DNA from 3 places in the Pseudophaeobacter sp. genome. Region 3 is predicted to be linked to each of the others. Evidence: riboswitches for the same ligand, from Rfam matches in the RefSeq annotation. Region 3 holds a riboswitch; each other region holds the start of a gene.

Region 1 (3,271 bases), on a different contig from region 3:
ATATCGACTGGACGCCATTCTTTCGCACATGGGAGCTGAAGGGGGTTTACCCCAAGATACTGCAGGACGACAAACAGGGCGCAGCCGCCCGTGCGTTGTTCGCGGATGCGCAGGCGATGCTGAAACGGATCATTGACGAACGCTGGTTTGGCCCGCGCGCTGTTGTCGGTTTCTGGCCCGCAAATGCTGAAGGCGATGACATCCACCTGTTCAAGGATGGCGGTCGGCAGGTGCCGCTTGCCACGCTACACACCTTGCGCCAGCAACATGCCAAGCGGCCGGGGCGGCCCAACGTGGCGCTGGCCGATTTTGTCGCGCCCAAGGGCGTTGACGATTATATCGGCGGCTTTGTTGTTACCGCCGGCCCAGAGGAAAAGGCGATTGCCGAGCGGTTCGACAAGGCAAATGACAACTACTCCTCGATCCTGGTCAAGGCGCTGGCCGACCGCTACGCCGAGGCAATGGCCGAGATGTTGCACCAGCGTGTGCGCCGCGAGCTCTGGCCTTATGCCCCCGATGAAACCTTTGCCCCTGCTGACCTGGTGGGCGAACCCTATCGCGGCATTCGCCCTGCCCCCGGCTATCCTGCCCAGCCCGACCATACCGAAAAGCGTACGCTTTTCAGCCTGCTGGACGCCGAAGCCGCCACCGGGGTGGAGCTGACCGAAAGCATGGCGATGTGGCCCGGATCATCGGTGTCTGGCCTCTATATCGCCCACCCCGACAGCTATTACTTTGGCGTCGCCAAGGTTGAGCGGGATCAGGTGCAGGATTATGCGACCCGCAAGGGCATGACGCTGGAAGAGGCCGAACGCTGGTTGGCCCCGGTGCTGAACTACACCCCAACCGGCATTTCGGTGGTCGCAGCGGAATAGGGGGGCAGTGCCGGGTTGCGCATTTTACAGCCGTAGCACGGCGGGCAAAGGCGGCAGGGTTCCGCAACAGAATAGTCGTTGCAACAGGGGAAATTGCTTACTAGAACACAACCTGTCGGTTTCCATGAGGAATCAAAAGGGAATCCGCCACCGGCTTGCCGGTGAACCGGAACTGCCCCCGCAACTGTAGGCGATGAGCGTGCAGCGATCATGCCACTGTGGCCACCGTGCCATGGGAAGGCCGCTGCTGTGATGACTCGCAAGTCAGGAGACCTGCCGACGCTGAATGCAACGCGGCCCGGGCGGGGAGTCCGGGGAGGTGTCGAATGAGATTAATCCTGCGGTGCCCAAAGGCACCTGCCATCGCCAGTACCTATGCGTCGCCCCTTTCGGGTGCCGTATTCGTCAGCCACGGGTTCGCTATTCCCTCTTTGTTTCTGGTCGCATCATCCCCTGGAGACAATCAATGTATTCCCGATTTCTGACGGCGGCTCTGCTGGGCGTGGCCAGTTTTGTGCCGATGGCGCAGGCCCAGACGACCTATCCTTTGACGATTGAAAATTGCGGTGTCGAGGTCACCTTCGATGCAGCCCCCAAGACTGCGGTTACGGTCGGTCAGGCCGGAACCGAGCTTTTGTATTCGCTTGGACTTGGCGACAAGGTCGCGGGAACATCGGTCTGGTTTACCGAGGTGTTGCCTGAATTTTCTGAATTGAATGCGGGTGTCGAACGGCTGGCGGACAATGATCCCAGCTTCGAATCCGTGGTCGACAAGCGCCCGGATATCGTTGCGGTGCAATATGAATGGCATATCGGCCCGCAGGGCATCGTTGCCACCCGCGAACAATTCTCGGATCTTGGCATCCCGACCTTTGTTCTGCCCGCCGATTGCTGGGCCAAGGACAACAGCACCGGATCGGACGGAACCCGCTCTGCCATGTTTGAGATGGCCAGCATTTATGCAGGCGTCACCCAGCTTGCGCAGATCTTCGATGTGTCTGACAAAGGCGACGCCTTGCTGGCGGATCTGAAGGCCCGCGAAGCTGCGGCCATTGCAAAGGCGGCTGAGTTGGATCTGCAAGATGCCTCGGCTGTTTTCTGGTTCTCGTCGGCCGAGATGGACATTGACCCCTACGTTGCCGGGCGCAAGGGGCCTCCGGGTTATATGATGGACAAGCTCGGGCTGCGTAATGTCGTGGAAAGCGACGAGGAATGGCCGGTTGTCGGCTGGGAAACCATCGCCCGCGCGAATCCGTCAGTCATCGTGGTGGCCAAGATGGACAGGCGCCGCTTTGCGGCGGATGATGTCGAGAAAAAGCTGGAATTTCTTAGAACAGACCCGGTGACCAGCCAGATGGATGCTGTAAAGAATGACCGCATCGTGATCCTGAATGCGCATTCTATGGATCCATCAATCCGCAATATCACGGCGCTTGAAACGCTGGCCGAGGCCCTGCCGAAGTTCGATCTGCAATGACGGATGCGGCTGCTCCAGGCGTTTTTCGGCGCTCGTTTGGGCTGTGGATTGCACAGGGGCCAGCCGTATTGATCCTGGCAATCCTGGCTGGGGTTGTCATTGGTGAAACGCCGCTGCCGCTTTCGACGGTGGCGGCGGTCTTTGCAAACCGTCTTTGGGATGCGGGTTTGATCCTTGATCCGATCGACGCTGGCATAATCTGGAGCTACCGGCTGCCGCGCACCCTGGTCGCTGCGGGCTGTGGCGCGGGTCTTGCCCTATCGGGCGTTGTTCTACAGGCTTTGGTGCGCAATGCCTTGGCGGATCCCTATCTTTTGGGCGTCTCTGCGGGGGCCGGAGCGGGCGCCGTGGCCGTGACGATCCTTGGCGTCGGTGGCGGGTTGCTCGGGATTTCGGGCGGGGCCTTTATCGGTGCGACCCTGTCATTTGTCGTGGTGGCGGCGCTGGCGCGGGCCGCGGGTGGCGGCTCGGCGCAGCTTGTGCTTGCGGGCATCGCCGGTTCGCAGCTTTTCAACGCGTTGACCTCCTTTCTTATCGCCAAGTCGGCGAATGCGGAACAGGCGCGCGGCATCATGTTCTGGCTGCTGGGCAATCTGTCCGGCGTACGATGGCCGGATGTCATGCTGGCGGCGCCCGTCGCGATGATCGGCTTTCTGATCTGCCTGTGGTTTGCACGCGCGATGGATGCGTTTTCCTTCGGTGTTTCTTCAGCGGCATCGCTTGGCGTGCCGGTTCGCCGGGTTCAGATTGTGCTGATCGGTGTGGTGACGCTGATGACTGCGACCATGGTCAGCCTGGTTGGATCCATCGGATTCGTCGGCCTTGTCATCCCGCATGCCATGCGGTTTGTCGTCGGTCCGAGACACGCGCGGCTGGTGCCCGCCTCGGCGCTTGCGGGGGCTGTCTTTCTGATTGCGGC
Region 2 (3,271 bases), on a different contig from region 3:
ACTGGCCAGCGACTATCCGTTCCTCAGCGCCTATGCCACGCGCCGTCTGATCCGTGCCTACGGGCTGGAAGCCTGGGAGGTTCTGGGAGATGCAAAAGCACCAGAAGATCTGGGGCAGGATTTTGGCGCAACCATCACTGCACGCGAGCTGGACTGGGTAATCAGGAACGAATGGGTGCGCACAGGCGAAGATTTTCTATTGCGCCGCACCAAGCTGAACCTGCGGCTTGATGCAGCCCAGCGTGCGGCTGTGGATGCGTATATTCGAAACAATCCCGCCCTTCTGTCAGCTGCAGAAAACCGGGCTGCGTCGGTGGCTCAGACGTGACCCAGATATAATCTGGGCCTGATCCGTTTTTTTGGGGATGCACAAGTCCGCCTGCGCGGCGGGCAAGGCACTGCCCGCCTTTTCGACCGCGCAGCGCCTTTCTCTTAAAATTCCACGCCTTTTTGCGCCTTAATACCGGCACGAAAGGGGTGCTTGACCTGCCCCATCTCGGTGACAAGATCGGCGATCTCGATCAGCTCTTCTTTGGCGTTGCGGCCGGTCAGCACCACATGGGTCATCGGCGGCTTTTCCTCCACCAGGAATTCCAGCACTTCGTCCAGATCCAGGTAATCATAGCGCAGCGCGATGTTGATCTCGTCCAAGAGCACCATGGTGTTGCGCTCATCCCGAATCATCTCTTTGGCTTTTTCCCAGCCCTTTTGCGCCGCAGCGATATCGCGCGCCTTATCCTGTGTTTCCCAGGTAAAGCCTTCGCCCATCGCATAAAACTGGCACAGATCGCTGAAGTTTTCCTCAATCAGGCTACGCTCGCCGGTCTGCCAGGCGCCTTTGATGAATTGCACCACAGCCGAGGGCATGCCATGGGCGATACACCGCATGATCATCCCGAATCCCGAGCTGGACTTGCCCTTGCCCGGGCCAGTGTGGACGATGATCAGCCCCTTTTCGCCATCCTTGTTTTTCATCATGCGATCGCGGGCGGCCTTTTTCTTGGCCATCTTTGAGGCATGCCGTGCCGCTTCCTCTTCTGAAACGCCGGTTTCGGACTTCTCGCTCACTGGGGTCACTCCTGCTGTTTGTGCAAGTCTTGACAAGGAAGCCCCCAATAGCGCAAGGGGTTTTCGTTGGTTCCTGCAAATTGCAGGCGAAGAGGGAATGTGACAGGCAGGTGCCCCCCCCTTGGCATCAGTCTCAAGCACAGCCGCCCCCGCGACCGTGACCGGAGAGGTCTCTGATGCCACTGGTGCCCTGCGCCGGGAAGGCAAGAGAGCCGCAGACAGGCCCTAGGCCTGTTGAAATCCGCAAGCCGGGAGACCTGCCAACGCATGAGACAACGGGCGAACGGGGTGTGTCGCAACTGGTTGTGGGAGCGCACCTCTGCCCTCCCCCTGCTGGCACTGCCCCTTGGCCCCACAATGGATGTGCGCGCTGATGGCAGACGATATGGCGGACCCCCCCGCCCCAAATACCGCAGAGGTCACCCTGACGATCTGCACCACCTGCAAACGCGAAGGTGTTGACCCCGAATCCACACGCCCCGGCACCCTGCTGCTGTCGGCCCTCTCCGAGGCGACATTGCCAGACGGGGTCACGGTGCGCGGTGTTGAATGCCTGTCCGCCTGCAAACGTGGCTGCGCCATGGTGCTGACCGGTGGCGATACCCGCTGGAGCTACATCTACGGCGACCTAGATCCCGAAGCCCATGTCGACGACATTCTGGCCGGGGCTGCCGCCTATGCTGCCACGACCGATGGGCTGGTGCCCTGGCGCGAACGCCCACAGGTATTTCGCAAGCAATCCATCGCCCGCATTCCCCCGATCACATTCCCCTGCAAGGACGAAACCCCATGAGCGATCTCAACAAAATTCCTGTCACCGTCATCACTGGTTTCCTCGGTGCGGGCAAGACCACGCTGATCCGCCACCTGATGCAAAACCCCCAGGGCAAGCGCCTGGCGGTTCTGGTCAATGAATTTGGCACCGCAGGCGTCGATGGCGATATCCTGAAATCCTGCGCCGATGAAAACTGTCCTGAAAACAACATTGTGGAGCTGGCAAACGGCTGTATCTGCTGCACCGTGGCGGATGATTTCATCCCCACCATCGAGGCCCTGATGGCCCTGCCAGAGGCCCCCGAACATATCCTGATCGAGACCTCAGGCCTGGCCCTGCCCAAGCCGCTGCTCAAGGCCTTTGACTGGCCGGCCATCCGATCGCGCATCACCGTTGATGGCGTCATTGCCCTAGCCGACGCCGAAGCCGTGGCCGCAGGGCAGTTTGCCCCCGATCTCGCCGCCGTCGAGGCCCAGCGCGCTGCCGACGATAGCCTGGATCATGAAACGCCGCTGTCGGAAGTGTTTGAGGATCAGATCGCTTGCGCCGATATCGTGCTCTTGTCCAAGGCCGATCTGGCGGGCGAGGCCGGACTGGAACAGGCCCGCAAGGTGATCGAGGCCGAAGCCCCGCGCCAGCTGCCGATCCTCCCCATGAGCGAGGGCGTGATTGATCCGCGCATCATTCTGGGGCTTAATGCAGCCGCCGAAGACGATCTGGAGGCACGCCCCAGCCATCACGATGGCCACCACGACCACGAACATGACGATTTTGAAAGCATAGTTGTCGAAATGGGCGAAGTTTCTGACCCGGAAGCGCTGCAAAATGCCATTGTGAACCTGGCTCGGACACGCAATATCCTGCGGGTCAAAGGCTATGTTGCAGTAAAGGGCAAGCCAATGCGCATGTTGGTACAGGCCGTTGGCGAACGTCTGCGGGCACAATATGATCAGCCCTGGGGCGATGCACCGCGTCGCACCCAGTTGGTGGTCATTGCCGAACATGACAATATCGACGGGGCCGCCATCCGGGCAGACCTGGGCGCCTAGGCCACTGGCAAAGACAAAGCAAACGCGGGTGCCGCATTCCGGCTGCAAGGCCAGGCGGCACCCTAAACACTCTGCAAGAGGCCTCACCAATGCACGTCGTTTTTCGTGAAAGCCACGGGTTGGATCAAACCGACACGCCACAGGATCTGGGGCAATCGCCCGCAGATTTGGTGGTGCTGTCCTTTTCCGACAGCGACCTTGGGGCCTTTGCGGCAGGCTGGCATCGCGCCGATGGCAAACTACCCAGCCTGCGGCTGGCCAATCTGGTGGCGCTGAAACACCCGCTGTCGGTCGACACCTATGCCGAACAGACACTCGCCGGGGCCAAGGGGGTGCTGGTGCGGCTGATTGGCGGCGAAAGCTATTGGCCCTATGGGCT
Region 3 (3,271 bases):
TTGTTTTGCCGGTGCCGCGAATACCCGTCATAATAAAGGCTTGGGCGATCCGGTTGGTTTCAAACGCATTTTTCAGCGTTCTGACCATGGCATCCTGGCCGACCAGATCGGCAAATGTCTCGGGGCGGTATTTGCGCGCCAAGACTTGATACTGGGATTGGCTGCTGTCGCTTGTGCTATCGTTCATAGGTCTCTTGCCGGATTCGGATGGGCGGGATCGCGCGTGGGGCAAGGTACGCGGGCAGAGGGGCTTCGTCCACCGCTGTTGACCAATGCCGGGACGCAGGCCAGTCTTTTGGTTCAGATCGTTGTGATCTGCTTGTGCAGCTGCCCGCCCGACAGGAGGCCCGGCCATGGATGACGAAATCAGTTGCCGTGATGTGACGCCGCTGACCCTGCACGCGCTCAGCGTGGGTGAGGGTATTCTTGCGCTCTGTCCTTTGCCGGGGGCGGGAGGTGATTTTCAGGGGGATATGGCGCATCTGCATGACTGGCAGCCGGGGTTGGTGATTTCGATGACCACCGATGTGGAACATCTTGCCGCAGGTGCCGCGAGTCTGGGGCAGGATATTCAGGCCATGGGTTGCCGCTGGCAGCATTTGCCGGTGCCGGACTATGCACCACCAACGCCGGATATGCTGAACCAGTGGCCCGGGATCAGCACCCTTGCACGCCAGGCACTGCGCGGCGGAGGGCGGGTTCTGGTACATTGCCGGGGTGGCTGCGGCCGGTCGGGGATGGTGGTGCTGCGGCTGATGATTGAGGCGGGCGAGCCGCCGGATCAAGCGTTGCAGCGGTTGCGGGCGGTGCGGCCCTGTGCTGTCGAGACAGAGCCGCAGATGCATTGGGCGGTGACCGGCGCTGGCCCCTAGGCCGGTTCGGGAACCATAGGATTTGTCAGCACTTGCGCCAAGGCGCAGGGACGGTGTGGCAATGTGCTTGCGACAAGGGGAAAGTCCGCTTGGGCTGGGGCCAGAAAGGCATCGGCAAATCTGTCCAGCGCCGAGATTTCTGCCGCAGGGGGCACGTCGCAAAAGACGCGAATGCGGTGATGGCTGGCGACAAAACGTGCATCGCAGGTCCGGGGGCAGCCCTCTAGCTTGCTTTCACCGCTGAGCTCAAATTCAGGTGTGGTTACCGGGCGGGCCTTGTCCAGCGCCCCGGTGAGGGCGGTGACCATACGGGCCAGGGCCGGGCAGGGGCCCCCTGTATGCAGGCAAAGGCTTTGGCTGGTGTGATCGGCATGGCCTTGGCCGATATCGCTGGGTGTTTTGCTGCGGGCCGGTTGCACGGCCGCTTTGGTTGATGTCGCTGTCATAATGCGCCCTCCGCGCGGGGCAGGAAGGCGCGAGAGGGTCAGCATTTTCCCTAGGCGATGATCGCCTAGCCAACGCTGACACCCGCCCGGACTCCCCGTCCAGTTTCGAGTTTCCATGCGATGGCAGGTCTCCTGACTTGCGGGTCGTTGCGGGTTCGGTCCTTCCCGGCTGGGGCGTGCCCCGTGCCAGTGGTTTATCCGAAGCGCTCACCGCCTACAGTTGCGGGGGCAGTCGTGGAATTGGCAAAGGTATAAAACCCATGCCGCACCACGTTCCCTTTTCATCCCGGACACAAAATCATGCGCCTCGAGAACCATCCCTTCACCGCTAACGCCGTCAGGGATGAGTCGTCAATCGCCATTTGCAGCGGGGCAGGAATTGGCGGCGCTGACAGGATGGCAGAGCTGACGTAATTGGACCTAGGCGGTATGGTTCAGCCGGTCTTCGGTAAGGCTGGCAAATTCCGCCACCCGGTGGCGAAAACGGCGGTTGACCTTGGCGCGGGCCAGTTTCAGGGATTGCAGCAGCAGTCGCCCTGACAGGGTCTTGGCCTTTAGCTTCACCTTGACCGAAATGCGGGTGCGCTTTGGTGACAGCGCCATAAGTTCGATCTGGCCCTGACCTGTCAGGCTGTTGCTGTCGCCGTTCAGGCCAATCAGTGTTGCTGGCTCATAGGTGGCAAGTTCCAGGTGGACTTCGCGTGGCTTGCCGCGAAAATCTGCCCGCAGATCCCAGGCCAGGCCAACCTGCGGCGTGCTGTCGTTGCTCAGCCGCTGGACTTCGATGCCACGCCGGATCGCCGAGCGTTCGAAATTGCCAAAATCAGAAAGTGCGTCAAAGACGTCAGAGAGGGGCGCATCGACGTCCTCATTGCTTGATAATTCCATGCTATGCCTTCTGGCGCTTGGCCAGCCCTCAGGGTGTCTTGTCGAATTTTGATGGTAGAATCATCTTCTTAATCCAAGGTGTCTGCAAGCCAGTTTTCCAGAAGAAAATGCGCAATTGAACCTTTTCTCGCGGCATGCATCTTTGGGTGGTCGCCAGCGAAGACCGTCATCATCTCTTGGCGGCTGACCCAGAGCGCATCTTCGATCTCTTTGGGGTCAATGGTGATGTCGCGGCTGGTGGCGCGCCCCTGGCAGCCAAACATCAGGGACATGGGAAAGGGCCAGGGCTGGCTGGACAGATAGCCAACCTCGGCCACGGTGACGCCGGTCTCCTCCAGGACTTCGCGCCGCACGGCAGCCTCTAGCGTTTCGCCGGGTTCAACAAATCCGGCCAGCAGTGAATACATCCCGGCAGGCCAGCCCGGAGAACGGCCCATCAACACCTCTTCGCCCTGGGTGATCAACATGATGACAACCGGGTCGGTACGGGGGAAATGTAGCGCCTTGCAGTCCGGGCATTGGCGTTGCCAGCCGCTCTGGGTGATCTGGGTTTTGCTGCCGCAGCGGGCGCAGAACGGGTGCGATTGATGCCAGGACAGCAGCGCCTTGGCGGTGGCGGCCAGTTCGGCCTCCAGCGGGGTGAGCCGGGCCATGATCCGGCGCAGCTCGGCAAAGACATGGCCGGTTGGCAGGTCGGGATGCTGCTGCTCGCTGAGATCGGCAAAACTGGCCAGTGCCATTTCGTCCAGTGCATCAGGATGCCAGTTGCCCAGATCGCAGGCAAATAGATCAGCGCCGCTGGGATCCGCCCCCAAATAAAGGGCGCTGTCTTGGTAGGCCGCAGCCACAGGGTGGTCTGTGTCAACCCAGGCCAGGCCGTCCGGGCCGCGCGCCGGATCCGAACGCTGGCTCAGAACCTTGCCGCGCCAGGTTAACAGAACCTGCGTGGTTGCAGCGCCCCAGGCCAGGGCCAACGCGGTGGGGTCTTCGCGCAGCTGTGCCTTGCGATCTAACCCGCCGCCACCCCCAAAGGTTACCTGTTCTGCACGTTTCATTCCTTGCCCC

Evidence for each region. A riboswitch is a leader RNA that binds a small molecule or an ion and turns the genes downstream of it on or off. The one in region 3 is predicted to bind cobalamin.
Region 1: linked by a shared signal. The riboswitch ahead of ACN0VH_RS06790 (ABC transporter substrate-binding protein) and the one ahead of ACN0VH_RS09690 (hypothetical protein) in region 3 are both predicted to bind cobalamin.
Region 2: linked by a shared signal. The riboswitch ahead of ACN0VH_RS06315 (DUF1636 family protein) and the one ahead of ACN0VH_RS09690 (hypothetical protein) in region 3 are both predicted to bind cobalamin.

Annotation. Positions count from the first base shown of each region.
Region 1 covers NZ_JBLWXG010000002.1:73,312-76,582, reverse strand. The annotation lists gene metH (methionine synthase) at 1-875, shown strand, start outside; cobalamin riboswitch at 975-1,170, shown strand; gene ACN0VH_RS06790 (ABC transporter substrate-binding protein) at 1,342-2,352, shown strand; gene ACN0VH_RS06785 (FecCD family ABC transporter permease) at 2,349-3,271, shown strand, end outside.
Region 2 covers NZ_JBLWXG010000001.1:1,324,793-1,328,063, forward strand. The annotation lists gene glpD (glycerol-3-phosphate dehydrogenase) at 1-328, shown strand, start outside; gene cobO (cob(I)yrinic acid a,c-diamide adenosyltransferase) at 433-1,068, opposite strand; cobalamin riboswitch at 1,119-1,347, shown strand; gene ACN0VH_RS06315 (DUF1636 family protein) at 1,442-1,861, shown strand; gene cobW (cobalamin biosynthesis protein CobW) at 1,858-2,892, shown strand; gene cobN (cobaltochelatase subunit CobN) at 2,982-3,271, shown strand, end outside.
Region 3 covers NZ_JBLWXG010000003.1:233,779-237,049, reverse strand. The annotation lists gene ACN0VH_RS09700 (DNA polymerase III subunit gamma/tau) at 1-187, opposite strand, end outside; gene ACN0VH_RS09695 (protein-tyrosine phosphatase family protein) at 354-872, shown strand; gene ACN0VH_RS09690 (hypothetical protein) at 869-1,318, opposite strand; cobalamin riboswitch at 1,424-1,652, opposite strand; gene ACN0VH_RS09685 (SRPBCC family protein) at 1,739-2,206, opposite strand; gene nudC (NAD(+) diphosphatase) at 2,275-3,261, opposite strand.